One region of the Knoellia sp. 3-2P3 genome, then DNA from elsewhere that is predicted to be linked to it. Evidence: predicted binding sites of a transcription regulator. Region 1 holds the regulator's gene; each other region holds the start of a gene.
What was found. Region 1 encodes HrcA, which represses chaperone genes, less so after heat shock. Its sites were predicted from a motif close to TTNGCACTCGNNNNNNNCGAGTGCNAA; they were not measured.
Positions count from the first base shown of each region.

Region 2: groL (chaperonin GroEL) is a predicted target of HrcA. The motif match lies at 3,755-3,781, and genes of this name have one in related genera.
Region 3: groES (co-chaperone GroES) is a predicted target of HrcA. The motif match lies at 1,828-1,854, and genes of this name have one in related genera.
Region 4: P0Y31_RS14875 (FmdB family zinc ribbon protein) is a predicted target of HrcA. The motif match lies at 4,829-4,855, and genes of this name have one in related genera.

Region 1 covers NZ_JARGZE010000003.1:50,473-57,846, reverse strand. The annotation lists gene hemW (radical SAM family heme chaperone HemW) at 1-1,208, shown strand, start outside; gene P0Y31_RS10425 (DUF4870 domain-containing protein) at 1,263-1,844, opposite strand; gene P0Y31_RS10420 (DUF3097 domain-containing protein) at 1,988-2,866, opposite strand; gene hrcA (heat-inducible transcriptional repressor HrcA) at 3,026-4,057, shown strand; gene dnaJ (molecular chaperone DnaJ) at 4,129-5,253, shown strand; gene P0Y31_RS10405 (16S rRNA (uracil(1498)-N(3))-methyltransferase) at 5,291-6,037, shown strand; gene P0Y31_RS10400 (Gmad2 immunoglobulin-like domain-containing protein) at 6,034-7,212, opposite strand; gene P0Y31_RS10395 (SigE family RNA polymerase sigma factor) at 7,209-7,374, opposite strand, start outside.
Region 2 covers NZ_JARGZE010000001.1:1,081,760-1,089,133, reverse strand. The annotation lists gene P0Y31_RS05290 (ABC transporter ATP-binding protein) at 1-9, opposite strand, end outside; gene P0Y31_RS05285 (alkaline phosphatase D family protein) at 170-1,852, opposite strand; gene groL (chaperonin GroEL) at 1,975-3,600, opposite strand; gene P0Y31_RS05275 (DUF559 domain-containing protein) at 3,984-4,871, shown strand; gene P0Y31_RS05270 (glycoside hydrolase family 38 C-terminal domain-containing protein) at 4,947-7,374, opposite strand, start outside.
Region 3 covers NZ_JARGZE010000005.1:260,173-267,546, forward strand. The annotation lists gene P0Y31_RS15760 (hypothetical protein) at 1-379, opposite strand, end outside; gene P0Y31_RS15765 (class I SAM-dependent methyltransferase) at 545-1,777, opposite strand; gene groES (co-chaperone GroES) at 2,003-2,299, shown strand; gene groL (chaperonin GroEL) at 2,428-4,044, shown strand; gene P0Y31_RS15780 (hypothetical protein) at 4,137-4,613, opposite strand; gene P0Y31_RS15785 (PadR family transcriptional regulator) at 4,690-5,226, shown strand; partial or broken gene P0Y31_RS15790 (ATP-binding cassette domain-containing protein) at 5,296-5,379, shown strand; gene P0Y31_RS15795 (ATP-binding cassette domain-containing protein) at 5,513-5,908, shown strand; gene P0Y31_RS15800 (hypothetical protein) at 6,847-7,209, shown strand; gene P0Y31_RS15805 (RNA-binding S4 domain-containing protein) at 7,226-7,374, opposite strand, start outside.
Region 4 covers NZ_JARGZE010000005.1:88,607-95,980, forward strand. The annotation lists gene P0Y31_RS14855 (AAA domain-containing protein) at 1-2,290, shown strand, start outside; gene mscL (large conductance mechanosensitive channel protein MscL) at 2,373-2,744, opposite strand; gene P0Y31_RS14865 (SAF domain-containing protein) at 2,804-3,481, opposite strand; gene P0Y31_RS14870 (S-methyl-5'-thioadenosine phosphorylase) at 3,489-4,340, opposite strand; gene P0Y31_RS14875 (FmdB family zinc ribbon protein) at 4,537-4,815, opposite strand; gene P0Y31_RS14880 (potassium/proton antiporter) at 4,945-6,474, opposite strand; gene P0Y31_RS14885 (penicillin acylase family protein) at 6,554-7,374, shown strand, end outside.

The DNA of each region.
Region 1 (7,374 bases):
AGGGCGACCCCGCGCCGCCCGACGGACGCCTCCCGGCGTCGGCCCTGACCACCCTGCCGGCCCGCCCCTTCGGCATCTACCTGCACGTGCCGTTCTGCACGGTGCGCTGCGGCTACTGCGACTTCAACACCTACACACTGACCGAGCTCGGGGCCGACGGCGCCAGCGTCGACACGTTCGCCGACGCGGCGCTGCGCGAGCTGCGGTTCGCCGGTGGCGTGCTCGAGGGGGCCCCGCCCGTGGAGACGGTGTTCGTCGGTGGAGGGACGCCGACCATGCTCGCCGCCGACGACCTCGTGCGCATGCTCGACGGTGTGCGGGAGGTCTTCGGGCTGGCCGAGGGCGCCGAGGTCACGACCGAGGCGAACCCCGACTCGGTGACGCCGGAGGCGCTGCAGCGGCTGGCCGAGGGCGGGTTCACGCGCGTGTCGGTCGGCATGCAGTCGGCGGTGCCCCACGTGCTGAAGGTGCTCGAGCGCACCCACGAGCCGGCCAACGTCGCCCGGGCCGTCGAGGCTGCGAAAGCGGCGGGCCTGCAGACCAGCGTCGACCTCATCTACGGCACGCCGGGGGAGAGCCTCGAGGACTGGCGCGCCAGCCTCGAGGCGGCCGTCGCCCTCGACCCCGACCACGTCTCCGCCTACGCGCTCGTCGTCGAGGAGGGCACCAAGCTCGCCGCCCAGGTGCGCCGCGGCCAGGTGCCGGCCCCCGAGGACGACGACGAGGCGGCCAAGTACGAGCTCGCCGACGAGCTGCTCGCCGCCGCCGGCTACGACTGGTACGAGGTGAGCAACTGGGCGCGGACACCGGCCGCCCGGTGCCGCCACAACGAGGGCTACTGGGCCGACGGCAACTGGTGGGGTGTCGGTCCCGGTGCCCACAGCCACGTCGGCGGCGTGCGGTGGTGGAACGTCAAGCACCCCAACGCGTATGCCGGCCGGCTGGCTTCCGGGGCGAGCCCGGCTGCCGGCCGGGAGACGCTGACGGAGGAGCAGCGCTACGACGAGCGGGTGCTCCTCGGCGTGCGGCTCGCCGACGGGCTGCCGCTGGCCGACCTGCGCGACGAGGGCCGGGAGGCGGTGGCCGGGCTCATCGCCGACGGCCTGCTCGACGGGACGGCGGCGGTGCGGGACCGAGCGGCGGTGCTGACCCGCCGGGGCCGGCTGCTCGCCGACACCGTAGTGCGCCGCCTGCTCGGCCTGCGCTGAGCCCCGGACGGGCGGCTGCCGCCACGACAGCGACTGCCCGTCCGGGGGGCTCGGCTACTTCACCCAGTCGGGCGTCAGGGGGTAGCGGTACCACTTGCCGTTGTTGGCCTCCACCGCCGCGACGATCTGGAAGACGATCGCGGCGACGGCGATGATGCCGGCCGTGATGAACCCGACGAGCACGAACATCAGCGGGACCGAGATCAGGATGCCGATGGCCACGATGATCTGGAAGTTCAGCGCCTGCGCGGCGTGGTGGCGGATGAAGGGTCCGCGGTCGCGGAAGACCAGGTAGATCACCAGCGGGCCGAGGAACGGCAGCCCGACGAACGAGGCGAGGAACGGCGACAGGTGCGCCGCGATCGACCAGTTGCGCTCGTCGGTGGGCGAGAGCGGTGCGGGACCGGCCGCGGCATACGGCTGCTGGTAGCCCTGCTGGTACGGCTGCTGGTAGTAGCCCTGCTGGTTCGGCTGCTCCTGCGCCTGCCCGTACGGCTGCTCCTGCTCATAGGGCGGCGGGGGCAGCTCCTGGGACGGCTCCTGCGGCGGCAGCTGGGGCTCACCCGGCGCCGTCGGCTGGGAGGGCTGTCCCTGCGGGGCCTGCGGCTCCGGCGTGGACGACGTGTTCTCGCTCATCTGCGTCTCTCCTTGTGGTCTTGGTGCCAGTCAACCGCACACCGCGGCGGGCCGAACCCCCTTTCGGGGTGCGCTCAGGGCACGGTCCGGGTAACCCCTGAGCCGCGCGGCCGGGACGACCTCGTGCCCGGACCTCGGGGCGACTAGTGACCCGGCGCGGTGACGAAGTCGATCAGCTCCTCGACGCTGGCGAGCAGGGTGGGCTCGAGGTCGGCGTAGCTGCGCACCGTGCCGAGGATCTGCTTCCACGCCCGGGCGATGTCCGCCTGGCTCTCGTGCGGCCACCCGAGGTGGGCGCAGATGCCGTGCTTCCACGACGTGCCGCGGGGAATCACCGGCCAGGCCTGCAGTCCCAGCCGCTCGGGCCGCACCGACTGCCACACGTCGACGTACGGGTGGCCCAGGACCTTGACGTGGGCGGCATACGGCCGGAGGCGCTGGGCCGCCTCCACCACCTTGTGCTCCTTGGTGCCGGGGACGAGGTGGTCGACGAGCACGCCCATGCGCCTGCCCGGGCCGGGCTGGAAGTCCCGGATGGCCGCCTCGAGGTCGTCGACGCCGTCGAGCATCTCCACGACCACGCCCTCGATGCGCAGGTCGTCACCCCAGACGCGCTCGACGAGCTCGGCGTCGTGCCGCCCCTCGACGAAGATGCGCGACCCGCTGGCCACCTTGGCCTTGGCGCCGTGGACCGCGCGCGAGCCGCTGGCGGTGCGGGAGGCGGCCTGCCTGGCGGCCGCGACCTGGGCGCGGGCAGCGGCCTTCGGCGGGGTCAGCACCACCGGTCGTCCGTCGAGGAGGAAGCCGGGGCCGAGGGGGAAGCCCTTCGACCGGCCGCGCCGGTCCTCGAGGTGCACCACGTGCATCCCGCCGGCCTTCTCGACCCGGGTGACCGCCCCGCACCACCCGGTCTCGACGTCCTCGACCACGAGGCCGGACTCCGCCTCGACCTCGCGGGAGCGTCCGCCCTTGGGCGCACGCCAGTCGCCGGAGAGCACGTCGGAGCCATACCTGTCGGTCACCGGGGAAGGCTATGCGGGTGGCGGGCGACAGTCGTGGCGGGCACGCCGGGAATCGTCGTACGGGCCGACCACGACGTAGACTTGGCACTCGAAAGGTGTGAGTGCCAGCACCCTCACCGACCCCTTTGCGCCACCACCAGGACGAGACGGGAGGACTGCATGAGCGAGGAGCGCCGTCTGGCCGTGCTGCGGGCCATCGTCCAGGACTACGTCCAGACTTCCGAGCCCGTCGGTTCGAAGGCGCTGCTGGAGCGCCACCAGCTCGGAGTGTCGGCTGCCACCGTGCGCAACGACATGGCCGTCCTCGAGGAGGAGGGCCTCATCGCCGCGCCGCACACCAGCGCGGGACGGATCCCCACCGACGCCGGCTACCGGCTGTTCGTCGACCGGCTGAGCGCGGTGAAGCCGCTGAGCGTGGCAGAGCGTGCCGCCATCTCGCAGTTCCTCGAGGGCGCGGTCGACCTCGACGACGTCGTCGACCGCACGGTGCGGCTGCTGGCCTCGCTGACCCGCCAGGTCGCCGTGATGCAGTACCCCTCGCTGACCCGCTCCAGCGTCCGCCACGTGGAGCTGGTGCCCATCGGCGCGTCGCGGCTGATGGTCGTGCTCATCGTCAACACCGGCCGGGTCGAGCAGCGGGTGCTCGAGTCGCACCACGACCTCATGACGGCCGAGGGCGAGGACCTGCTGGCGCGGGTGCGCGGCAAGGTCAACGTCGAGGCCGTCGGCAAGCGCCTGGTCGACGCCGCGGCCGCGCTGGAGGCGCTGCCCGAGCAGTTCGTGCCGGGCGAGCGCGACCTGGTGCGCGCCGTGGTGCGCTCGCTCGAGGACGCCCTGGTGGAGGAGCGCGAGGAGCGGGTGGTGCTGGCCGGCACCGCCAACCTGGCCCGGTTCGGCACGGACTTCCCGCTCAGCATCGGCCCGGTCCTCGAGGCACTCGAGCAGCACGTCGTGCTGCTGAAGCTGCTCGGGGAGGCCCACGCCGGGCCGGACGCGGTCGCGGTCCGGATCGGCCACGAGAACCCGTTTGCCGGGCTGCAGTCCACGTCGGTGGTCTCCACCGAGTACGGCACCGGCGCCGACCTCGTCGCCGGCATGGGCGTCGTAGGGCCCACCCGCATGGACTACCCGACCACGATGGCGTCGGTGCGCGCGGTCGCGGCCTACGTCTCGCGCATCCTGTCCCAATGACCAGCGCGGCCCGGTGATCGCCGCGCGCCACCACGTACTGCCCGAAACAGCATGACGGAGAAGGACATTCGTTGAACGACTACTACCAGGAGCTCGGTGTCTCCCGCGAGGCCACGGCCGAGGAGATCAAGCGCGCCTACCGCAGGAAGGCGCGCCAGCTCCACCCGGACGTCAACCCGGGTCCGGAGGCCGAGGAGCAGTTCAAGAAGGTCTCCCAGGCCTACGACGTGCTCGGCGACCCCGAGAAGCGGCGCAGCTACGACATGGGCGCCGACCCCTACGCCACGGGAGCCGCGAGCTTCGGGCAGGGCTTCTCCTTCAGCGACATCATGGACGCGTTCTTCGGTCCGGGCGCCGGTGGGGCGCAGCGCGGGCCGCGCTCGCGCCAGCGCCGCGGCCAGGACGCGCTCGTCCGCCTCGACATCGACCTCGCCGATGCCGTCTTCGGTGCGGAGAGCGAGCTTGCCCTCGAGACCGCCGTGGTCTGCGAGACCTGCCACGGCGACGGTGCGCAGCCCGGTACGTCCCGGCGCACCTGTGACGTCTGCGGCGGCCGCGGCGAGATCCAGCAGGTGCAGCGCTCCTTCCTCGGCCAGGTGATGACCAGCCGTCCGTGCATGACCTGCCACGGCTACGGCGAGGTGCTCGTCAGCCCCTGCTTCGAGTGCTCCGGCGACGGTCGCGTGCGCACCCGGCGCACCCTCAAGATCAAGGTGCCGGCCGGTGTCGACACGGGCACCCGGATCCAGCTCACCGGTGAGGGCGAGGTCGGCCAGGGCGGTGGCCCGGCGGGTGACCTCTACGTCGAGATCGCGGTCCGGCCGCACCCGACCTTCCAGCGTCGCGGCGACGACCTGCACTGCACGATCGAGCTGCCCATGACCGCGGCGGCCCTCGGCACCACGGCGAAGCTCGACACCTTCGACGGCATCAACGAGCTCGAGATCCGGCCCGGCACCCAGGCCGGTGACGCCATGACCCTGCGCGGGCTCGGCGTGACCCACCTGCGCGGCACCGGGCGCGGCGACCTCATCGTGCACGCCAACGTGATCACGCCGACCCGCCTCGACGCCGAGCAGGAGGAGCTGCTGCGCCAGTTCGCAGCCCTGCGCGGCGAGGAGCGGCCCGAGGGCCACCTCGCGCCGGCGGGCCAGGGCCTGTTCGGCAAGCTCCGCGACGCCCTGAAGGGCAAGTAGGGGCCGGCCGGCCCCCAGACCAGACAGGCCGTATGCCGTGACGCTGCCCCTGTTCCTCGTCGCGCCCGAACGTCTCGCCGGCGCCCGTGCCGGTGGCTCGGTGCTGCTCGACGGGCCGGAGGGCCGGCACGCCGCCACCGTGCGCCGCATCGGCGTGGGGGAGTCGGTGCTCCTCTCCGACGGCCGGGGCACGCGCGTGACGGCCGCGGTGGTCTCCGCCGGCAGGGATGAGCTCGAGCTCGAGGTCACCGCCGTCGAGGAGGACCCGGAGCCGGCCCTGCGGCTGGTCCTGGTGCAGGCCCTGGCCAAGGCCGACCGCGACGACCAGGCCATCGAGTCCGCCACCGAACTCGGTGTCGACGAGGTCGTGCCCTGGCAGGCCGCGCGCAGCATCGTGGTGTGGCGCGGCGACCGGGCGGCCAGGGCGCTGCGCAAGTGGGAGTCGGTGGTGACGGCCGCTGCCAAGCAGTCCCGTCGCAGCAGGGTGCCGGTCGTGGCCGAGCCAGTCTCGCAGCGCGCCCTCGTCGAGCGGGTGCGCGGCAGCGCGCTGGCCCTCGTGCTGCACGAGGACGCGAGCACGCCGCTCGCCGGCCGGGCGCTGCCCGAGTCGGGCGACGTGCTGGTCGTGGTCGGCCCCGAGGGCGGCATCAGCCCCGAGGAGCTGGCCGCCCTCGAGGAGGCTGGGGCGGTTGCGGTGCGGCTCGGCTCGACCGTGCTGCGCTCCTCGAGTGCCGGCCCTGCGGCCCTGGCGGTGCTGAGCGCCGCCGCGGGTCGCTGGAGCTAGCCCCCGGACTGCGTCACCGAGAAGCTGACCCGCCGCTCCGCGTTGACCGACCTGCCGTCCTCCATGCTCGGCTCGAAGACGCGGACCGTGTAGCTGCCCTGGGGCAGCGCCCCGAGGGAGAACGAGTAGGTGCCGCGCTCCGGCGCCCCGGTGCTCGCCGTGGTGTGGCCGCTCTTCAGCACGGTGCCGCCCCGGAGCAGCTCCCAGCTCAGCGTTGCCTCGAAGACGGTCGCCTCGCCCTTGACGGTGACCGGCCGGCCGGCCCCCAGGGCCGCGTCCCGAGCCGGGGAGGTGACCCAGATCGGCGCTAGGTCCTGGTAGGACTCGCTGCTGGGCGGCCGGTCGTAGCGCTGCGCGGCCGGGAAGGCCCCGAAGAGCGCGGTGGAGCCGTCAGCGACCCGGAAGGTCACGGGGATCGTGCCCTTGCCCACCGCCGCCTGCGCCGTCCAGACCAGGGACTGCACGGCCACCCGTGCCACGTCCCGGTCGTCGATGCCGGGGGAGCCCGGGCCGCTGAGGGTCACGGTGATGAGGTCGGGCGTGACGGCCACGTCGTCGACGGTGGTGCCCGACCACGGCTGGAGGTAGCCGTCGGTGTTGCTGAACGGCTGCGCGTCCATCGCCAGGGCCAGGGCCCCGGTGGCCTTCTGCGCGTCGGTGGCCTCCACCGGGAGGCTCGCCGGGAGGAACTCCCGGAAGAGCCGGAACACCGGGCGGTCGCCGCCCACCGATCCCACGAAGTAGACGGGCAGCGCGGTGCGGCGGGCGGCCGGCGGTGCCGTCGAGGACGCGCTCGGCTCCGACGAGGGGCCGGTGGTGGCGGTCGGGTCCGGTGCGCTGGAGGAGGGTGCGGAAAGGCCCTGCGAGGGGGTGCTCGGGGCAGCGGCGGGACCCCGGTCGGCCGCGTCGGGCCGCGTGCCGCCCCACACGGCGACCGCGATGGCGGCGACCGCCGCGGCGGCCGCCAGCGGAGCGAGCCAGTGTCGTCGCCCCGGCCGCTCGTCGTCCTGCCCGGCTGCGTGCCGCGACGCGGCCAGGATGTGGTCGAGCCGGTCGGAGGGCCGCACCTGCTGGGCCTCGTGGTGCAGCGCGTGGCGGAGCCTGTGCTCGACGTGGGTGAGGCCGGTGTGGTCGTCCTCGCCGGCAGCGGGGTGCTCGAAGGGGCCGGGGCTCATCGCTGGGCCTCCATCGTGTCGCGCAGGGCAGCGAGCCCGCGGTGGGCGTGTGCCTTGACCGAGCCGGCGGAGATGCCGAGGGCGTCGGAGATCTCCGCCTCGCTCAGGTCGAGGTAGTAGCGCATGGTCAGGACCTCTCTCTGGCGCTGTGACAACCGGGTC
Region 2 (7,374 bases), on a different contig from region 1:
AGGGTTCATGGTCGTCATGTGGGAGCTCCCGGCTCAGTGGTCGATGGTCAACAAGGGCAACGGTATGGAGGCCGTCGCTCGCCTGCCTTCAGGTTTGACCCTGAGCGCACCCTGAGTGCACCCCTAGGCGGTGTACGGCCCGTCCACCGGTCGACGGACGGGCGACGCGCTACTGGATGACGACGCGCGACACCCGGCGCAGCTCGGGCGCGTCGAACGCCTCGCCCCTGACCACGCCGGTGTCCCAGCGCAGGACCAGCCCCCGGCCCCGCACCTCGAGGGTGGCCAGGCTGTTGTCGAACCAGGGCCCCTCGGTGATCGTCCAGTTGAACGGCGCGGTGGGCACGCGGTCGGTGCGGGAGACGAGGAACTGCAACGGGCGGTTGAGGCCCCTGGCGAGCAGCGCCTGCGCCAGTCGCACCTTGCGGGGCAGCGGGTTGCGGATCGGGGAGCACACGGCCTGCACCACCCGGCTGGCGCCGGCACCGAGCTCCTCGTGGTCGATCTCGGTGACGTAGGAGTTGTGCACGTCGCCGGAGAGGAAGGTGATGGTGCCGGGCGGACGGCCCCGCTTGCCCCGGGCCACCTCGACCACCATGTCCAGCACCTTGGCGAACCCCTCCTGGAACGCGGCCCAGTGCTCGAGGTCGAGCGCCCGGCGGATGCGCTCCCCGTAGGGCTCGACCCGCTTGCCGAAGGCCCCCTCGGACATGGCCTCGTTGATCGCCTCGAGGTCGTGGATCCCCTGCGCGAGCAGGAACGGCAGCGACGTGCCGATGAAGAGGTGGTCGACATCGCCGTGCAGCTCCTTGTCGAGCCAGGCCATCTCGGCGTCGTCGAGGATCGAGCGGCGGTCGGGGTCGAGCACCCGCGCGGCCCGCGAGTCGACGACCACCAGCCGCGACTCGCCGAGGTTGCGGGAATAGCTCCAGCGGTAGGTGTCGGGGTGCTTGTCCACGCGCTCGGCCAAGGCGTCGAGCGTCTCGGTCAGGTCGAGCTCGTCCCCGCTCCCGGACTCGCGGTGCGCCACGACGAGCTGCCAGACCTCGTCCTCGGCCAGCGCCTCCGGGGAGAGGTTGCCGGCGTGCTGGTAGACCCAGTAGGACGCCAGGCCGCCGACGATGCGCTGGTGCCACCAGGGTTTGGCGTTCATCTCGAAGTGCCACTGCCGCGAGGTGTTCCAGTCGTCGCGGATGTCGTGGTCGTCGAAGATCATCGCGCTCGGCAGCGTCGAGAGCAGCCACCGGTTGAGCGGGTCGCTCCACGCCAGCCGGTAGAGGTGGGCGTACTCGTCGTAGTCCTTGAGCTCCTCGTGGGGTGGCTCCTCGAGGCTGCGCCGGGAGGCGATGAACTCGCGCATCTCCTCGGAGGTCTCGTCCGCGTAGACCTGGTCGCCGAGGAAGCAGACGAGGTGGGGCCACTCCGTCGGGCTGGTCCGGCTCAGGTGGTAGGCGTAGGCGCGCAGGGCGTCGACGCCGTTGCTGGCGTTGCCCTCCGCGTCGTGGGGCACGCTCGTGCGGCACGAACCGAACGCCATCCTCGTCGGGCGCGCCTTCACCAGGCAGTGGATGCGGCTCGGCGGCAGGCCGGGGAAGCGCGGCTCGGGCTCGGGCCAGACGACCTCGCCGTCGATGGCCACCTGGTACTCGCTGGACGAGCCGGGCTCGAGGCCGTCGAGCACCAGCAGCGCGTAGTGGTGCCCGTGCACCCCGAAGGTGGGCGCCGACCACTGGCGGCCGAAGGCCGACAGGGTCACGGTGGCGGCGGCGCGGGTCTGGACCCAGACCGTCGCACTCTCCTCACCGGCATACCGCAGCAGGGGGCCCAGCACGAGGGGTCCGGTGTCGTCCACCCGACAGTTCTACACGCACGGCCTGTGCAGGTGGGGACAAACGCCGAAGGGCGGCTCCCCGAGTGGGGAACCGCCCTCCGAGCGTGGTGCGTATGCCGTGTGGCTGGCTTGCGAGGCTAACCTCAGAAGCCCATGCCGCCCATCTCGTCGCCACCTGGCGCCATCGGAGCAGCCTTCTCGGGCTTGTCCGCGATGACGGCCTCGGTGGTGAGGAAGAGCGCCGCGATGGACGCCGCGTTCTGCAGCGCCGAGCGGGTGACCTTGGCCGGGTCGATGATGCCGGCGGCGATCAGGTCGACGTACTCGCCGGTCGCCGCGTTCAGGCCCCAACCCGCGTCGAGGTGCGTGACCTTCTCCGCCACGACGCCGCCCTCGAGGCCGGCGTTGACGGCGATCTGCTTGAGCGGGGCCTCGGCCGCGACACGAACGATGTTCGCCCCGGTGGCCTCGTCACCCTCGAGCTCGAGCTTCTCGAACGCAGCCTTGGTGGCCTGCAGCAGGGCCACGCCACCACCGGCGACGATGCCCTCCTCGACGGCCGCCTTGGCGTTGCGCACGGCGTCCTCGATGCGGTGCTTGCGCTCCTTGAGCTCGACCTCGGTCGCGGCGCCGGCCTTGATGACCGCAACACCGCCGGCCAGCTTGGCCAGGCGCTCCTGCAGCTTCTCGCGGTCGTAGTCGCTGTCCGACTTCTCGATCTCGGCGCGGATCTGGTTGACCCGGCCCTGGATCTGGTCCTGGTCGCCAGCGCCCTCGACGATCGTGGTCTCGTCCTTGGTGACGACGACCTTGCGGGCGCGGCCGAGCAGGTCGAGCTCGGCGGTGTCGAGCTTGAGGCCGACCTCCTCGGAGATGACCTGGCCACCGGTGAGGATGGCGATGTCGCCCAGCATGGCCTTGCGGCGGTCACCGAAGCCCGGGGCCTTGACGGCGACGGACTTGAAGGTGCCGCGGATCTTGTTGACCACGAGGGTGGACAGGGCCTCGCCCTCGACGTCCTCGGCGATGATCAGCAGCGGCTTGCCGGACTGCATGACCTTCTCGAGCAGCGGGAGCAGGTCCTTGATGCCGGAGATCTTCGAGTTGACCACGAGGACGTAGGGCTCCTCGAGGACAGCCTCCATGCGCTCGGTGTCGGTGACGAAGTAGTGGCTGATGTAGCCCTTGTCGAAGCGCATGCCCTCGGTGAGCTCGAGCTCGAGGCCGAAGGTGTTGGACTCCTCGACGGTGATGACGCCTTCCTTGCCGACCTTGTCCATGGCCTCGGCGATCATCTCGCCGATCTGGGGGTCAGCGGCGGAGATCGAGGCGGTGGAGGCGATCTGCTCCTTGGTCTCGACGTCCTTGGCCATCTCGAGGAGCTGGCTGGAGACGGCCTCGGTGGCCTTCTCGATGCCGCGCTTGAGGGCCATCGGGTTCGCGCCGGCCGCGACGTTGCGCAGGCCCTCGCGGACCAGCGCCTGGGCCAGCACGGTGGCGGTGGTGGTGCCGTCGCCCGCGACGTCATCCGTCTTCTTGGCGACCTCCTTCACCAGCTCGGCACCGATCTTCTCGTACGGCTCCTCGAGCTCGATCTCCTTGGCGATGGAGACACCGTCGTTGGTGATCGTGGGGGCGCCCCACTTCTTCTCCAGGACGACGTTGCGGCCCTTCGGGCCGAGGGTGACCTTGACGGCGTCGGCGAGGGTGTTCATGCCCCGCTCGAGACCGCGGCGAGCCTCTTCATCAAAAGCGATGATCTTGGCCATTCGGGTGGTTCCTCCCACGCGAATCGTGTGTGGCGACCTCGCCGTGCCCGCGACGGACGACCCGGTTCGCGCGGCTCACGTCGCACACGTTCCCCGAGCCTCACTTTGAGGCCATGAATTGTCACTCTCATACCGAGAGTGCTAACGCCCATTATTGGCACTCGCCCCGGGAGAGTGCAAACGCCTCCGCAAGCCTTCCCCGTATGCCGCCCGCACGCCCTTCGCGCGCGGCCCCAGCGCCCCTCCCGGGGCCGCGCCGCGAGATCCCACCTCTCGCACCTTGGGCCCCTCCAACGCGTGAGATCTGGGATCTCACCTGACGGGCCAGGGCTCCCTGTGGATGACGGCTGCAGGGCTCGTCGCCCATCGGACACGCTCAACCCGTGCCCAAGCGTCTCCCACCCCTGCCGCCGGTCCTCCAGAACCGAGCCTTCACCGTCGCCGAGGCCAGGCAGGCAGCGGTCAAGCGGCGCAGGCTCGACGGTCCCGACCTGCTGCGTCCCGCCTGGGGCCTGCGTTGCGCCAGCCTTCCCCACGACATCGACGGGCAGTGCCGGCTGATGTCTCTGGTCATTCCGGGGTCCTTCGCGTTCTCCCACCTGACGGCGGCCCGGCTGTGGCGCCTTCCCCTGCCGACTGACTGGCGGCTCGAGGAGCCGCTGCACGTCATGCGTGACGGCACCCCGGTGCGCCGGGCCGGCGTCATCGGGCACCGCGGACTGACCTCTCGTGACCACGAGGTGCTCAGGGGCCTGGCCGTCACCTCGCCCGTCGACACCTGGGCCGACCTCGCCGCGGTTCCGGGCCTGGGCGTCGACGACCTGGTCATCGCAGGTGACGCCTTCACCACTCGCGACGCCGATCTGCTCGCGCCCATGGTGCAGGTGTCGCAGCGGGTCGGACGGCGCGGCGGCCGCGCGCTCCGCGAGGCCGGAGCCCTGCTGCGCGTGGGAAGCGGCTCCCCCATGGAGACCCGCGCCCGACTGGCCTTCCGCCGGGCAGGTCTTCCCGAGCCCGAGCTCAATGCCGAGGTCTTCGCCGAGGACGGGCACTTCATCGCACGGGTCGACTTCCTCTGGCGCGAGGCGCGGGTCATCGTCGAGTACGAGGGCGACCACCACCGCACGGACCGGCGGCAGTGGCAGAGCGACATCCAGCGGGTGCGGCTCCTCGAGTCCCTGGGCTGGCGGGTCGTCCGCATCACCAGCGCCGACCTCCGCGGCACTGGGCTGACGCGCTTGACCGCCGAGCTCCGGCGCCTCGTGGCGTGACGCGAGATCCCACCTCTCACGCGAAGGCACGGCCCACGACGCGAGAGGTGGGATCTTCGCGGGTGAGGTCGCAGGTCAGGTTCGGGGGAACCGGAGGGTGACGACCTGGAACGGGCGCAGCGCGAGCGCGACGCCGCGCTCGCCCTCGTCCACCACCCCGGGCGTCTCCAGGGCACGCTCGAGCAGGTCCACGGCATACGCGCCGTCGTGCGGGAAGCCGACCCACACCCGCGCGGCGCAGCGCCGGCCCAGCCCCTCGTAGAGCCGCACGACCACGTCGCCGGACGCGTCGTCGGCGAGCTTCACCGCCTCGACGTACACGCCCTCGCCCTCGACGCCCACGAGCGGCTCGACCGGCTCGCCCGACCCGCGGACCGTCCGGACCGGCAGGTTGACCCGGTAGCCCTCACGGACCGCGTCACCGATCGACGCACCCGGCACGAGGCCGTAGCGCAGCCGGTGCACCCCGAGGTCGGCGACCGGGTCGGGGCTCTGCGGGGCGCGCAGCAGCGACAGGCGCACCTGCGTCGTGGTGCCGCCGCCCTCGCGGTCGCGCCGGGTGACGTCGTGGCCGTAGGTCGAGTCGTTGACCACGGCCGCGCCGAACCCTGGCTCGCCGACGTGCACCCAGCGGTGGGCGCAGATCTCGAACTTCGCGGCGTCCCAGCTGGTGTTGGTGTGCGTCGGGCGGTGCACGTGGCCGAACTGCACCTCCGCGGTGGAGCGGTCCGCGGCCACGTCCAGGTCGAAGCCTGCCTTGAGGATCTGCTCCCGCTCGCGCCAGTCGATCTCGGTGTCGACGTCGACCCGGGCCTCGCCCACCGGCAGCGTCACGAGCTGGGTGACCACCGACTGCCCGACCCGGCGCACCACCCGCACGCCGCCCTCGACCGCCTCGACCGTCTCGGCATCGGTGAGGTCGCGCACGACGTTGCGGTAGTAGGCGTCGACGTCCCAGGCGTCGAAGCGCACCGGGGTGTCGGGGTGGAGCTGCAGCAGGTTGCCCACCGACCCGGGGGCGAGCGCCTCACGACCGCTCGCCCGGTCGACGACCGACGTGAGCAGGCCCCGGGCGTCGACCCGTGCGGTCACCAGGCCGTTGTCGAGCACGAACCCGTCGCCCTCGGCCCGCACCTCCACCGGGTCGGCCCGGAGGACCGGCCCGGCGCCGAGCGCGGCCACACCGGCGCGCTCGTGGGGGCTCGCGTTGAAGGCCACGTCCACGTCGCCCGCCCCGGCGAGCGCCCGCTGCGCCTCGCCGATGAGCGCCTCGAGCTCCTCCGCGAGCGCGGCATACATCTGCACCGCCTCGCGGTGCACCCACCCGATCGAGGAGCCGGGGAGGATGTCGTGGAACTGGTTGAGCAGCACGGCCTTCCAGATCCGGTCGAGGTCCGCAGACGGGTATGCCGCGCCCGTCCGGACCGCGGCGGTGCTCGCCCACAGCTCGGCCTCGCGGAGCAGGTGCTCGCTGCGCCGGTTGCCCTGCTTGGTCTTCGCCTGCGAGGTGTAGGTGCCGCGGTGCATCTCTAGGTACAGCTCGCCCACCCAGACCGGGGCGTCGGGGTACTCCGCCTCGGCCTTCTCGAAGAACGCGTCGGGACGCTCGACCTCGACCCGGGCCGACCCGTCGAGGTCGCGCAGGCGAGCGGCCCGGGCCAGCATCTCGCGGGTGGGGCCTCCCCCGCCGTCGCCCCAGCCGAAGGGCAGCAGCGAACGGGTCGCCGCCCCCTTGTCGGAGAAGTTGCGGGACGCGTGCGCGACCTCGGCGCCGGAGACCTCCGAGCCGTAGGTGTCGGCCGGCGGGAAGTGGGTGAAGATGCGGGTGCCGTCGAGGCCCTCCCACCGGAACGAGTGGTGCGGGAAGCGGTTGGTCGTGTTCCACGAGATCTTCTGGGTGAGGAACCACCGCGACCCCGAGAGGGCGACGAGCTGCGGCAGGGCGGCGGTGTAGCCGAACGAGTCGGGCAGCCACACCTCGCGGGTCTCGATGCCCAGCTCGTCGAGGAAGAACCGCTTGCCGTGGTTCAGCTGCCGGGCCAGCGCCTCGCCGCCGGGCATGTTGGTGTCGGACTCGACCCACATGCCGCCGACCGGGACGAAGCGGCCCTGGCGCACGCGGTCGACCACGCCGGCCCAGACCTCGGGTCGGTGCTCCTTGAGCCACGCGAACTGCTGCGCCGACGACATCGCGTAGACGAGCTCGGGGTGGCTGTCCATGAGGGAGACGACGTTGGAGCAGGTGCGCGCCACCTTGCGCACGGTCTCGCGCACCGGCCACAGCCACGCGGAGTCGATGTGGGCGTGGCCGACCGCGGAGATGCGGTGGGCGCTGGCGCGGGCCGGGTCGGCGAGCACCCCCTTGAGCTCCGCGCGCGCCTCGGCCGCGGTGCCGGCGAGGTCGCCGACGTCGAGGCGGTCGAGCGCCCGGTCGAGGCTGCGGAGCACCTGCCACCGGCGCGCGTCCTCCAGCGGCAGCTCGGCCGCCAGCTGGCCCAGCACC
Region 3 (7,374 bases), on a different contig from region 1:
AGTAGTCCGCCGACCGCGAGGCGCGCTGCTCGACCCGCTGCTCGGTGGGGGTCGCTGTCGGCGTCGGGGCGGGCTTCGGCTTGGGCTTGGGCTTCGCGGTGGCGCTGAACCCGATCAGGCCGAAGGAGTCCGCTCGGGCGGGGGCCTCGACGGCCGGGGCGGAGACGGCCACGGCCGGTGACTCCGCGGAGGCCGGGGCGTAGGCCAGGCCCGGGGCGGAGGGGAGGACGAGGGCGGTGACGACCCCGCTGGCGGTCGTGCCGACGGCCAGCGACTTGAGCAAGTTGCGGCCCGCGCCGGCTGAGGGGCGCAGGTTGCGCAGGCGGGCGGGGCGGGGCTGGCGGTGGCGTCCTGCCCTGGTGGGGTGAGCGTCGGTCACGGCGTGGATCCTCGGGACGTTCTGCGGTGCTGTCGGGGTGCTTCTGTCGGGTTTGGGGTGCGGCGGGGTCCGAGCCGCGATCGCCCACCGTAGGGGATGGCCCGCGATTCGTCACATTCCGGTAACGGCGTGGCGCCGTTCCGCCCCGGCTGCCCCGCTGGCGCGTCAGGCAGGCTGGACGACCAGGACCACCTGCTGGCTGCGCACCCGCGTGATGACCACGACGGCCTCGGTGCGCCCCCGCGCCGGCAGCCGCAGCTGGTGACGCAGCTGGTCGGCGTCGAGGGTGACGCCGCGCTTCTTCACCGTCAGGCGGTCGATGCCGTGGTCGCGAAGCCAGGCCCGCAGCGCCTTGACGTTGAACGGCATGGCCTCCAGCACGGCATACCGGCGGGCGAACGGCAGGTCGTGCGGGCCGGTCGCACAGACGTAGCCGACGCCGGCGTCGAGCTCGGCGCCGCCCGTGGCCGCCGTCACCGCCCCCACGAGGCCGGCGCGCAGCAGGGCACGGTCGGGCTCGTAGAGCCACGGGCCGAGCTCGGCCAGGCTCGACAGGGGCTCGGGGTCGGGGTCCGCCTGCTGCTCCGTCACGACAGCCTGGGCGCCACTGCGTCCCAGCACCGCGGCGGTGCGCCCCGTCTGGCGGACCAGCGGGCCCCACCACACCACGCACTCGAGCACCTCGCCGTCCCAGGAGGTCCACTGGGCCTCGCCGCCGGCGGGCAGGGCGGCGTGGGGGAACGCGGGGCTCAGCTTGGCGCCGGTGGCGGGCAGCGCCCGGGCCACCTCCTGGACCTGCTCCCAGGACGGGGAGATGGCGTCGAGCCGGAACACCCGCCTGGTGCGGCCGCTGACGTCCGCCACGCCCGGCGTGCGGCGTGCGGGGTCGAGCCAGGCGCCGACCCCCCGGGCGCCCTCGCCGGCGGGCGGGGTGAACTCCTCGGCCAGGCCCTGGGCGGCCGTGGAGTCGGGCCAGTGCCGCAGGTTCACCGCGGCGACGGCCGCGGTCACCTCGTCGGCGTCGATGGCGCGCACCCGCAGGTCGAGGCCGGCCATGGCCATCGCGTCGGCCCCGATGCCGCAGCCGAGGTCGTGGACGGTGTGGATGCCGGCGGCGCGGAAGCGCTCGGCGTGCCGGGCCGCCACCTCCAGGCGGGTGGCCTGCTCGAGGCCGTCGCTGGTGAACACCATGCCCTGGGCGAACGAGCCGAACTTGGCCACAGCCTTCGCGCGCAGCCGGGTCTGGTTGACGGCTGCGGCCACCAGGTCCGGCTCGAAGCCGGCGTCGCGCAGGCGCTGCTGCAGGCTCAGCTCGGACCCCGGCTCGTACGGAGGAAGCGCCTGCAGCAGGCCCCACCCCTCACCGGTCGTCAGGCGGCGCAGGAGGTCGAGGTCCATGGCGGGCATTCTGGCCCATCGAGCGGGCGTGATCAGCCGTGGGCGAACGTCTGGCACTCGAGTTGACCGAGTGCTAACCGCGGTCCTAGATTTGCCATTGGCACTCCGGCTTGCCGAGTGCTAACGCAGTCGGCGCTCATCGACCCCCGCGACGGCGACGGGCACGACCGCACCAAGCAGTAGCCCATTGTCCACTTCGACATTCCCAAAGGGGAGGTCAACATCGTGTCGGTTTCCATCAAGCCGCTCGAAGACCGCATCGTCGTCAAGTCCGTCGAGGCCGAGCAGACGACCGCGTCCGGTCTTGTCATCCCGGACACCGCGAAGGAGAAGCCCCAGGAGGGCGAGGTCCTCGCGGTCGGCCCCGGTCGCTGGAACGAGGACGGCGACGAGCGCATCCCGCTCGACGTCAAGGTCGGCGACCGCGTGCTCTACAGCAAGTACGGCGGCACCGAGATCAAGCACGGCGGCGAGGAGTACCTCATCCTCTCGGCGCGCGACGTGCTCGCCATCGTCGGCTGACGCACCGCTCTTGAAGCCCACGCCCCGGCGCGGCCCGCACCGGGTCCGCGCCGGGGCGTGCGCACATCCCCTGCATGCCGTCCAACCAGTCGGCGTGCCCACGAACATCAAGTAGGTGAAGGACTTTCATGGCTAAGACGCTGGAGTTCAACGACGACGCTCGCAAGTCACTCGAGCGCGGCGTCGACGCGCTCGCGAACGCCGTCAAGGTGACCCTCGGCCCCAAGGGTCGCAACGTGGTCATCGACAAGAAGTGGGGCGCTCCCACGATCACCAACGATGGCGTGACCATCGCCCGCGAGGTCGAGCTCGAGGACTCCTACGAGAACCTCGGCGCCCAGCTCGCCAAGGAGGTCGCGACCAAGACCAACGATGTCGCGGGTGACGGCACCACCACCGCCACTGTGCTCGCCCAGGCCATGGTCAAGGAGGGCCTGCGCAACGTCGCCGCGGGCGCCGCCCCGGCCGGCCTCAAGCGCGGCATCGACCAGGCCGTGGAGGCCGTGCAGGCCCGCCTGCTCGACAACGCCCGCGAGATCGAGGGCAAGGACGAGATCGCCCAGGTCGCATCGCTGTCCGCCCAGGACGAGACCATCGGCACCACCATCGCCGACGCGTTCGACAAGGTGGGCAAGGACGGCGTCATCACGGTCGAGGAGTCCTCGACCGCGACCACCGAGCTCGAGTTCACCGAGGGCATGCAGTTCGACAAGGGCTACATCTCCCCGTACTTCATCTCGGACCCCGAGCGCATGGAAGCCGTGATCGAGGACGCCTACATCCTCATCAACCAGGGCAAGATCTCGGCCATCGCCGAGGTGCTCCCGGTGCTCGAGAAGGTCGTCAAGGCGGGCAAGCCCCTGCTGGTCATCGCCGAGGACGTCGACGGCGAGGCCCTCTCGACCCTCGTGGTCAACAAGATCCGCGGCACCTTCAACGTCGTCGCGGTCAAGGCCCCCGGCTTCGGTGACCGCCGCAAGGCGATGCTGCAGGACATGGCCGTCCTCACCGGTGGCCAGGTCATCTCCGAGGAGGTCGGCCTCAAGCTCGACCAGGCCGACCTCGACGTGCTGGGCCAGGCCCGCCGCATCGTCGTCACCAAGGACAACACCACGATCATCGACGGCGCCGGCAAGCCCGACGAGGTCGAGGGCCGGGTCAACCAGATCAAGGCCGAGATCGAGCGCACCGACTCCGACTGGGACCGCGAGAAGCTGCAGGAGCGGCTGGCCAAGCTGGCCGGCGGTGTCTGCGTCATCCGCGTCGGCGCCCACACCGAGGTCGAGCTCAAGGAGAAGAAGCACCGCATCGAGGACGCCATCTCGGCGACCCGCGCGGCCATCGAGGAGGGCATCGTCGCCGGTGGCGGCTCCGCCCTCATCCACGCCTCCACGGCCATCGACGCCCTCGGGCTCGAGGGTGACGAGGCCACCGGCGCCAACATCGTGCGCAAGGCCGCGGCCGAGCCGCTGCGCTGGATCGCCGAGAACGCCGGCATGGAGGGCTACGTCGCCGTCTCCAAGGTCGCCGAGCTCGAGCCGGGCAACGGCCTCAACGCCGCCACCGGCCAGTACGTCGACCTGGTCAAGGCCGGCGTCATCGACCCGGTGAAGGTCACCCGCTCCGCCCTGCGCAACGCCGCGTCGATCGCGTCGATGGTCCTCACCACCGACACGCTCGTCGTGGAGAAGAAGGAAGAGGAGCCGGAGGCCGCTGGCGGTCACGGCCACGGTCACGGTCACTGAGCCGACCGGCATACTGCTCGAAGGCCCGTCCCCACTGCGGGGGCGGGCCTTCGCGCGTCCCCATCCGTATGCCGTGGCGTGCCGGCCGGAGGTCAGGTGCGCCGCAGGTCCATCACCATCGCCTCGTAGGCCCCGACCGGGGGTGTGCTGGTGTCGGCGCTCTCCGGGACGACGTTGAGCATCCGGACGGCGAGGCCGTGGTCTGCGGGGGACACCTGCACCCGCCAGCGCCAGCCGCCGCCGTAGTCGTACTCGAAGGCCAGCGACTCGCCGTCGGCCGAGCCGTCGACGGCCCGCGCCGCCTGCTGGTGCCACGAGTCGGCCCAGAACGCAGTGGCACGAGCCGGCTCGGTCGCCTCGTCGCCGTGCCCGATGACCAGCAGTCCCTGCTGCTCCCCGTCCTCGGGGTGTCGCCAGGTGTAGCCCAGCGTCAGCAGGTGCCCGCCGGCAGCAACGGCGACGGTTGCCGTGGCCGGCGCGGTGAAGAGGTCGTCGGTCGGCATCAGCCGGAACCCGTTGGTCCCCTGCCACGTGCCGGTGGCGCGGGCGAGGACGTCGGTGACTGTCATGTCGGCAGGCTCCCACAGAGCCCGGTGGGTGCGGGGTGCTTGACCGTAACTATTCACCTAGTGAATAGTTACCCCCATGTCGACGGGGCACGTGCTGCTGGGGCTGCTGAGCAGGGGGCAGCGGCACGGCTATGACCTGAAGCGGGACCACGACGCGCGGTTCCCGCACGCCAAGCCGCTGGCATTCGGCCAGGTCTACGCGTCGCTCGACCGGCTGCACCGCCGCGGGCATGTCCGCCCGTCGGCGGTGCAGCGGGTCGACGGGCCCGACCGCACCGTCTACGAGATCACCGACGCCGGGCGCGACGAGCTGAACAGCTGGCTCGCCGCGCCGGAGGAGCCGGCTGCGCACGTCGCGAACCCGTTCGCGCTCAAGGTCGCCATCGCCCTGCTGCTCGACGACGAGCCGGGGGCCGCGGCATACCTGCGCGCGCAGCGGGCGGCCCACCTCCGGCGGATGCGCGAGCTGACCGCGGTCAAGACCCGGGAGGCGGCCACGCTCGAGCAGGTGCTCGCCGCCGACTACGCGCTGGCGCACCTCGACGCCGACCTGCGGTGGATGGACGCGGCACGGGACCGCATGGGAACACTCAAGAAGGAGCTGGGCGCATGAGCGGAGTGCTGGGCGCGACGGGACTGGTGCTCGACTACGGGCGCCGGCCGGCCGGGGGAGGTGCTCGCCGTGACGGGGCGGTCGGGATCGGGCAAGTCCTCGCTGCTGCTCTGCCTCGCCGGGGTGCTCGTGCCGGACGCCGGGGAGGTGCGCTGGGGCGACCGCGCGTCGTCAGCACGCTGCCTGAGAAGGAGCGCTCGGCGCTGCGGCGCTCTGAGTTCGGGGGCTGTTCCAGTACGGCCAGCTCGTCTCGGAGCTGACCGCCCTCGACAACGCCGCGCTCCCGCTGCTGCTCGGCGGGGCGCCGCGGCCGTCCGCCGAGGAGGTGGCGCGCTCGTGGTTGGACCGGTTCGGGGTGGCCGCTCTGGCAGGGGCGCGGCCGCGCGAGATGTCCGGCGGGCAGGCGCAGCTCGTCGCCGTGGCGCGGGCACTCGTCACCGAGCCGGCCGTCCTGTTCGCCGACGAGCCGACCGGAGCCCTGGACTCGCGGGCCGGGGAGGACGTGATGGCGGCGCTCATCGAGACTGCCCGCGACCAGGGCACGAGCGTCGTGCTCGTCACCCACGACGCGCGGGTGGCGGCGTACGGCGACCGCGAGGTCGAGGTTCGCGACGGTGTCGTCCTCGCCGACGACGGCCTGCCCACCGGGGGTGCCGTCCACGCGATGGGGGAGGGCTCGTGAGGGCGGCCGAGCGGCTCCGGCTGGCGGCAGTCGGCGGTCGCGCGGGGACGCGCTGCGGATCGGTTTCACCGCGGTGGGCGCGGCGGCGGCCGCCCTGCTGCTGCTCACCCTCCCCGTCCTGGTGTTCACCGGCCTGAGCTCGCGGCTGGGGTCCCCGGCCCGCGACCGCCGGCTCGCGGCGCTGCGGCTCGCCGGTGCGACCCCCGCCGACGTCCGCTGGGTCGTGGCGCTCGAGACCGGTCTTGCGGCGACGGTCGGCTCCCTGCTGGGCGGCGCGGCCTTCCTCCTGCTGCGTGGGCTGCTCGACACCCCGGTCCGGGCGTCGTTGCCGACGGGGGTGGAGGGGGCCTTCGAGGCGGAGTACGTCCGCGCGTGGCCGACCGACGTCTGGCCGCACCCAGTGGCAGCCGTGCTGGCGCTCGCGCTGGTCCCGGTCGGGGCGACGCTCTTCGGCGTGGTGGCCCTGCGCGGGGTGGTGATGACGCCGTTCGGCGTGGCGACCGGAGACCACCCGCGGCGCGCCCCGGCCCTGCTCCCGGCGCTGGCGGTGCTCGTCGTAGCCGTGGGCGTGGCCGTCGTCCAGCCGTTGCTGGCCCGGGTCGGCATCCTCGACCACCGGGTCCACGCCCTCGCGCTGTGGGTGTTCGTGGGGACCGCCCTGGTCGGCCTGTTGTTCGGGTCGGCGTCGGTGGCGCTGCTCGCCGGGCGCCTGCTGTCGGCGCACGCCGACAGCGTCGCCGGGATCGTCGCGGGGCGGAGGTTGGTCGCGAACCCGTTCGAGGCCACCAAGGTGACCGCCTCGATCATCCTCGGGGTCGTCGCAGGTGCCGCGGCGACCGTCCTGCGCGCGGACACCCTCGGCAACCCGCAGCTTCACTCGGCGACCTTCTTCCGCCAGTCCTACGACGTGGTGTACCTCACGGTCGCGGTTCGGGCTGGTGCTCGCCTGTGCCGGGCTCTTCGTGCTCCAGGCAGAGGCGCCGGTGTCACGACGCCGGTCGCTGGCCGCGCTGGTGGCGGCGGGCACCCCGCGCGGCGTGCTGGTGCGCGCGACCCTGCTGGCGCCGCTGGCGCCGCGGGTGCCGATGGTGGTCGTGGCCGCGGCCGTGGCAGCCGGCGTGGCCGCGGGATTCGCCACCGCCGCCGGCATGGACGAGGGGTCCCGGGTGGCTGCCGTGCCGTGGCTGGACCTGTCCGTGCTCGTGCTCGGGTCGGTGGCGCTGGTGGTGGTGACCACCCTGCTGTCGCTGGTCACCCTGCGCGCGGCGACCCGTCCGGAGGAGCTGCGGGTCGCGGCCTAGGTGGGCGGGCCGCTGCTCAGGCGCCGCTGACCACGCGCACGGTCTCGCCGGCATACGACACGAGCATGCCCGGGCGCACCTGCTGGCCGCGGCGCGACCAGACCGCGCCGTCGACCGTCACCTCGCCGGCCTCGATGACGGCACGGGCCATCGCGCCGTCCTCGA
Region 4 (7,374 bases), on a different contig from region 1:
CGGGCGCCCCGAGATCCCGGTCGACCTCGACCGGGCCCGCACGGCATACGACGCCCTGGCCGGCGACCTGCGCTGGCTGGGGGAGCGGCTCGCACCCACGGCCGAGGGCGGCGACCTGCTCGGCGCCGACATGGACGCGCTGCAGCAGCGGATGGCGGCGCTCGCGGCCCGGCCCGAGCGCCTCGCCGTGCTCCCACGCGTGCTCGGCACGGTCGATGCGCTGCGCGCGGCGGGCATGGGGGCCCTCGTCGACGACCTCGCCCGCCGCAAGGTCGACGTCGACGACGTGGCCTCCGAGCTCGAGTTCGTCTGGTGGACCTCGCTCGCCGAGCACCTCACCGTGCAGGACCCCGCCTACGGCGCCCACGACGGCGACCACCTGCGCCGCGTCGCCCGTGAGTACGTCGCCGCCGACCACGCCCACCTCAAGGGCAGCGCCGAGCGGGTGCGTGCCGCGGCCGGGCGACGGCTGCGCGAGGTGCTGGCCGACCACCCCGAGCAGGAGGCGCTGGTGCGCGCGGAGGCGGGCAAGGCGCGGCGCCACCGGCCGCTGCGCGAGCTGCTGCCGCGCGCCGGGCACACCCTCACGGCGATCAAGCCGGCCTGGGCGATGAGCCCCCTCGTGGTGGCCTCCGTCCTGCCGCCCGGGCGCTGGTTCGACGTCGTCATCTTCGACGAGGCCTCGCAGGTGCCGCCGGCCCAGGCGATCTCGGCGATCTCGCGCGCCCACCAGGTGGTCGTGGCGGGCGACGAGCGCCAGCTGCCGCCCACCTCGTTCTTCACCGCCGCGGTCGACGACGAGGGCGCGGCCGAGACCGAGGCGCTCACCGAGGGCTTCGAGTCGGTGCTCGACGTGCTCGCCGCCGCGCTGCCGACCCGGCGGCTCTCCTGGCACTACCGCTCCCTCGACGAGCGCCTCATCGCCTTCGCCAACCGCCACGTGTACGACGGCGGCCTGGTCACCTTCCCGGGCACGGGCAGCGACCCGGTCGTGCGACTCGAGGCCGTCGAGGGGGCTGGCGTGGTGCAGCCCGGCGAGGAGGCCATCGAGTCCACCGAGGCCGAGGTCGCCCGGGTCGTCGACCTGGTGCTCGAGCACGCCCGCACCCGGCCGCACGAGTCGCTCGGCGTCATCGCGCTCGGCATCAAGCACGCCGGCCGAATCGACGAGGCGCTGCGCCGGGCGCTCGTCGACGCCGACGGGGTCGGCGAATTCTTCGACGAGGACCGCCCCGAGCGCTTCTTCGTCAAGAACCTCGAGCGGGTGCAGGGCGACGAGCGCGACGCCGTCATCCTCTCCATCGGCTACGGCAAGACCCCGCACGGACGGGTGCTCCACCGGTTCGGGCCGCTCAACCTCGAGGGCGGCGAGCGCCGTCTCAACGTCGCCATCACCCGGGCCCGCCGCCGGATGACCGTGGTGTCGTCGCTGCTGGCGAGTGACCTCGACCCCACCCGCCTGAAGGCGCGCGGGGCCACCATGCTCCGCGACTTCCTCGCCTATGCCGAGTCGCAGGGCGCCGTGCTGCCCGCGCCGTCCGAGGGGGCGGGCGAGGTCGCAAGGAGTGCCGCACCGGCGGCGCCTGTCCCGACCACGACGGAGCCGGTGCGGGCCGAGTTCGCGCGGCGCCTGCGCGAGGCCGGCCTCGTGGTGCACGAGGCCTACGGCGGCTCGGCGCAGCCGATCGACCTCGCCGTAGAAGACCCCCGCCGGCCGGGCCACGTGCTCGTCGCGGTGGAGTCCGACGGACCCGCGTATGCCGCGATGCGCAGCACGCGTGACCGTGACCGCCTGCGGGTCGAGCAGCTCGGCCGGCTCGGCTGGGAGCACGTGCGGGTCTGGAGCACCGACCTGTTCCGCGACCCTGCGCGTGATGTCGCCCGGGTGGTGGCGCTGACCCAGCGGGCCTCGGAGAAGGCGCGCTCCGGAAGGCGTGACGAGCGGGAGACTGGGGTCGTGGCAGAGAACGAGAAGCAGGAGCAGCCGGTGCCTGCACAGGCCGACGAACAGGCACCCGACGCCGTCGAGCCGGCCGGTGCTGCCGACGCCCCCGGGCCGGACGAGATCGCTGCCGACACCGCAGCCGAGACCCTGTTCCCGGCTCCCGAGCAGGCGCCTGCGTCGGCCGAGGAGGACGGGCGGAAGCGCCGCGTGCTGCGGCGAAAGCCGAAGCGGGCCCCGGAGCAGACCAAGGACGACACCGACGCCGGCTGGGGCGAGCTCTTCGACGAGGGCGCCCACGACCGGTGGCTGCAGGAGCAGCGCCCGCCGCACTGGGGCAGGGACTGAGGAACGACTGAACTCCCCGGGCACCACACGCAGAAGGCGCCGACCCCGCGGGGGTCGGCGCCTTCTGCGCGTGGTGGTCGGACTACATGGTGCCGGTGGGGCGGCCGGCCAGCAGGTCGCGGATCTCCTTGAGCAGCTGGACGTCCTCCGGGGGAGCGGCGTCCTCCTCCTGCTTCACGAAGCGCTCTCGCGCCGCCTCGTAGGGCTTGACCACGAAGAAGTACACGACCGCGGCAATGATGATGAACGACACGAGTGCGGTCAGGAAGACGCCGACGGGGACGCCGCCCGGCCGATACGTGTCGAAGTTCGGTTGGCCGCCGACTTTGCCCAGCAAACTCATGAGCATGGCCGTGAACGCGGTCACGACCGTGGCGAACGCTGCGCCCATGACGAACGCGACGGCCAGCTCGACGAGATTGCCCCGCATGACGAAGTCCCTGAAGCCCTTCATGAACTGCCCCGCCTTTCAGTTTCGGACGTACCCGTGGTGCACGGAGGTACCGGTGACCCTCACCGTAGCGACGAGCCGCTGCGCAGGACCACGGTCACCGCCGAGCCTCCCAGTTCATCCGGCGGAGCGCTCGCCAGACGTCGGGCCTGCTCGGCGGTGACCGCCGCGACCACGCCGCCCCCTCCGACGGGCAGGGCGGTGAAGCCACCGGCGCCGGCCTCGGACCCGCTGACGACCGCCAGGACGGTGACCGCTGCGGCCACCGTCTCGCCGGTCGGGGCCAACAGGTCGACGGTGTCACCCGGTTGCACCAGGGCGAGCGCGCCCGGGTCGGCAACGGGGACGTGCACGGCCCGAGTCCCGGGGGACTGGCCGTCGAGCAGACCGGGCCCCACCAGCCGACCGGATGTGAGCACCTCGCCGGCGCCGACCGGCCCGGCCAGCCGGCGGCCGGAGACCGCACCCACCTCCTGCAGCGGGGTGCTCGGCGCGAAGCCGGCCGGCCGGCTCTGCGCCACCACATCGGCCGGTCCGACCTCGTGACCGGCCCGCAGGTCGCGGGCCGCCACCAGCACGGTGACCCGTGGTCCGCCCTCCGGTGTGCGGGCCAAGGCCACGCTCCCCAGGACGGCGGCCCCTGCCAGCCCGGCCGAGAGCCCGCGCCGCAGCACCCGGCGGCGCCAGGCGCCCCGGCGTCCCTCACCCAGCAGCCGGGCGCCTCCCCCCAGGCCCCGCACGACCGGGTCAGCCCGGGAGCGGGGCGGGCATGGTGATGCCGTCGAGCGCGCGACGGCACGGGCACGAGGCCGCATCGTCCGGCTCGGTCTCGGGCATCGCGACGAGGGTGGAGCGGAGCACCCGCTTGAGGTCCTCGACGTTCTCGGCGAAGACCCGCAGCACCTCCTCGTGGGTGACGGCCTCGACGCCGTGCACCCCGGCGTCGTGGTCGGTGACGAGGGCGATGGTGGTGAAGCACATGGCCAGCTCGCGGGCCAGCGCCGCCTCGGGCATGGCGGTCATGCCGACCACGGTCCACCCCGCCTGCTGGTGCCACCGCGACTCGGCCTTGGAGGAGAACCGTGGGCCGTTGATGACCACGAGGGTGCCGCCGTCCTCGACCTGCTTGCCCGCAGCCCGGGCGGAGTCGATGACGACCTGACGCCCGTGCGGGCAGTAGGGGTCGGCGAACCCGACGTGCACCACCGGCCCCTCGGCGTCGTAGAGCGTGTGCTCCCGGCCCCACGTGCGGTCGACGACCTGGTCGGGCACGACGATCGTGCCGGGGCCGAGCTCTTCGCGCAGCGACCCCACGGCACACGGCGACAGCACCTGGCGGACGCCGACGGAGCGCAGCGCCCAGAGGTTGGCGCGGTAGTTCACCTTGTGCGGCTGGAAGCGGTGGTCGCGGCCGTGCCGGGCGAGGAACGCCACGCGGCGGCCGTCGAGGTCACCGATGACCAGGTCGTCGCTCGGGTCGCCGAACGGGGTCGACACCGGCACGCGCTCGGCATGGGTGAGGAACTCGTAGAAGCCGGAGCCCCCGATGACGCCCAGGTCGGCCCTCGGCCCGTCGGTGTGGGTGGGTGCGTGAGTCATGGGCCCGAGCCTACGAGGCGCGGCCCGGCCCGCTCGCGATCAGGAGCGTGGCTGTGGAAGCCGGCCACCCGGCATACCGGCTGTGGACAGCGCCGGGGGCGCACCGTCAGGTGAGAGCTGGGACGTCGCGCCATCCGCGCCGCCATCGGGCGAGATCTGGGATCTCGCGTGATGGCCCTGGCTCAAAAGCCGAGCCTCAGGCGGCGGAGCCGTCGGCCGAGGAGGCCGACGAGGAGGCCGACGGGGCCGAGGAGGACTTCTTCGAGTCCGCCGAGGCGGGCACCGACGAGGAGGAGCCGCTGCGCGAGTCCGTGCGGTAGAACCCGCCGCCCTTGAACACCACGCCCACGGCGTTGAACAGCTTGCGCAGCCGGCCGTCGCACTGCGGGCACTGCGACAGGGAGTCCTCGCTGAAGGACTGGAAGATCTCAAAGCGGTGATCGCACGCGGTGCACGCGTAGGCGTACGTCGGCACGGTTCCTCCCCGATTAGCACTGTCGGTCTTCGAGTGCCAAGTATACGCCGTCCGGCGAGGTCGCGACGCCAGCGCACCCAGAGCACAACCAGGGCACCACCAGCGCCGGCTCGACCGGAAACCGGGGTGTCAGCGTCGCCGGCGCCAGCCCGCCAGCCGGCCCGACTGGCTGACCGAGCGCACCCGCTGCTCGACCTTCTGCCGGGTCTCGGCGGTGGCGACGATGAGCAGCTGGTCGCCGCGCCGGATGGTCGTGTTGGGCGTGGGCACGAACCCCGAGCCGCCCCGCACCACGAGTGTGACGTTCGCGCCCTGCGGGAGGCGCAGCTCGAACACCTCCACGCCGTGCAGCTTCGAGGTTGGGCCGACCGTCACCTGGAACAGCTCGGCGCCCAGCTCCTCGAGCGGTGTGGACTCCACCGCCAGGTTGAGCGCCTGGTAGGTGTCGGCGACGCCGAGCCGGCGGGCCACCCAGGGCAGCGTCGGGCCCTGCACGAGGGTGAATACGACGACCAGCACGAAGACGAGGTCGAAGATCCAGTCCACGTCCGGCGCGCCCGCGGTCAGCGGCACCGTGGCCAGCACGACGGGCACCGCGCCGCGCAGGCCGGCCCAGGACAGGAACGCCTGGTCGTGCCACGGCACGCGGAACGGCGTCATCGACACCAGCACCGACAGCGGCCGGGCCACCAGCAGCAGGACCAGGCCGATGACGATGGCGGGGAGCACCTGGCTGCCCATCCCCAGCGGCGACGCCAGGAGCCCGAGCATCACGAACAGCCCGATCTGGGCGAACCAGCCCAGCGAGGTGGCGAAGGCCGAGACGGCCTGCCGGTGGGGCAGGGCCATGTTGCCGAGCACGAGCGCGGCGAGGTAGCAGGCGAGGAACCCGCTGGTGTGCACGGCGGCGGCAGCGGCATACGCCAGCACGGTGAGCGACATGATCCCGATGGAGAACAGGCCTGAGGACCCCGAGGCGGCCCGGCGCATGAACTGGCCGCCCAGCCAGCCGATCGCCAGCCCGACCACGGCCCCGCCGGCCAGCTCGACGGCCGCGTGCCAGCCCAGCACCCACCACGGAGCGGCGTGCGCGGGGTCGGCGCTCGCGGCCGCCAGGGCCGTCACCGCGATCACGACCGGGGCGTCGTTGAACCCCGACTCGGCCTCGAGCAGCCCGGTGATCCGCCGTGGCAGCGGCACCCTCCGCAGCACCGAGAAGACGGCGGCGGCGTCGGTGGAGCTGAGGATGGCGCCGACCATGAGGGCGGTGATCCAGGGCAGGTCCAGGAGGTAGCGGCAGGCCACCCCGACCACGGCCACCGACACGACGACACCCACGGTGGAGAGGGCGGCGGCCGGCGCCACGGAGTCCTTGATGCCGTCCCACTTCGTGCTCAGGCCGCCCTCGGCGAGGATCAGGACGAGCGCGGCGTACCCGAGCACCTGGGCGAGCGCGTTGTCGTCGAAGTTGATGCCGAAGCCCGCCTCGCCGATGGCCAGGCCGATGGCGAGGTAGAGCAGCAGCGACGGCAGCCCCGACTTCACCGACAGGCGCACGGCCGCGACGGACACGAGCAGCACGACGGAGCCGATGAGGAGCACTGGGGTGAGGTGTTCGAGCGTGAAGTCACCCTGCTCCGCGAGGAAAGTCGCGTCCACGGCCCCGTCATGTCCTCTCGCTCGCGGTGTGTCCTAGTCTCGCAGGGTGTCGCGCGCCATTCTTGTTCGTCGTATTGCCGTGTCGGTCGCCGCCCTCGTCGTGGTCCTCCTCGTGGTCGCCGCCATCCTCGGCGTCACGTGGGTGCGCCGGCCCTTCCCGACGGCCGACGGTGAGATCTCGGTCCCGGGGCTGAGCGGCAGTGTGACCGTGCTCCGCAACGACCGGGGCGTCCCGCAGATCTACGCCGACAACGCCCAGGACCTCTTCCGGGCGCAGGGCTTCGTGCACGCCCAGGACCGGTTCTTCGAGATGGACCTGCGCCGGCACATCACCGCCGGCCGACTCTCGGAGCTGGTGGGATCCAGCGGCCTCGAGACCGACAAGGTCATCCGCACCATGGGTTGGCGCCGCGTGGCCGAGGCCGAGCTGCCGATGCTCGCCCCGGAGACCCGCCGCTACCTCCAGGCCTACGCCGACGGGGTCAACGCCTACATCGACCGGCAGGGCAGCCCCTCGCGGATGTCTTTGGAGTACGTCGTGCTCGGCCAGCAGGTGAACGACTACCGCGTCGAGCCGTGGACCCCCGCCGACTCACTGGCCTGGCTGAAGGCGATGGCGTGGGACCTGCGAGGCGACTACGAGGGTGAGCTCATGCGGGCGCGGCTGTTCGGCCGGGTCCCCGTCGCGCAGATCAACGAGCTCTACCCGCCCTACCCCTACCGCCAGAACAAGCCGATCCTGTCGGCCCAGAACTGGAGCCCCGGGGCCGGCGGGCAGGGCGCAGCCTCCGCCGTGCCCGGGGCCGCCGTGCCCGAGGCGGTGCCGCTCGAGGAGCGCACCACCGGTGGGGCCAAAGAGGCGTATGCCGCGGTGCAGCGCGCGCTGGTCGCCGTGCCCCA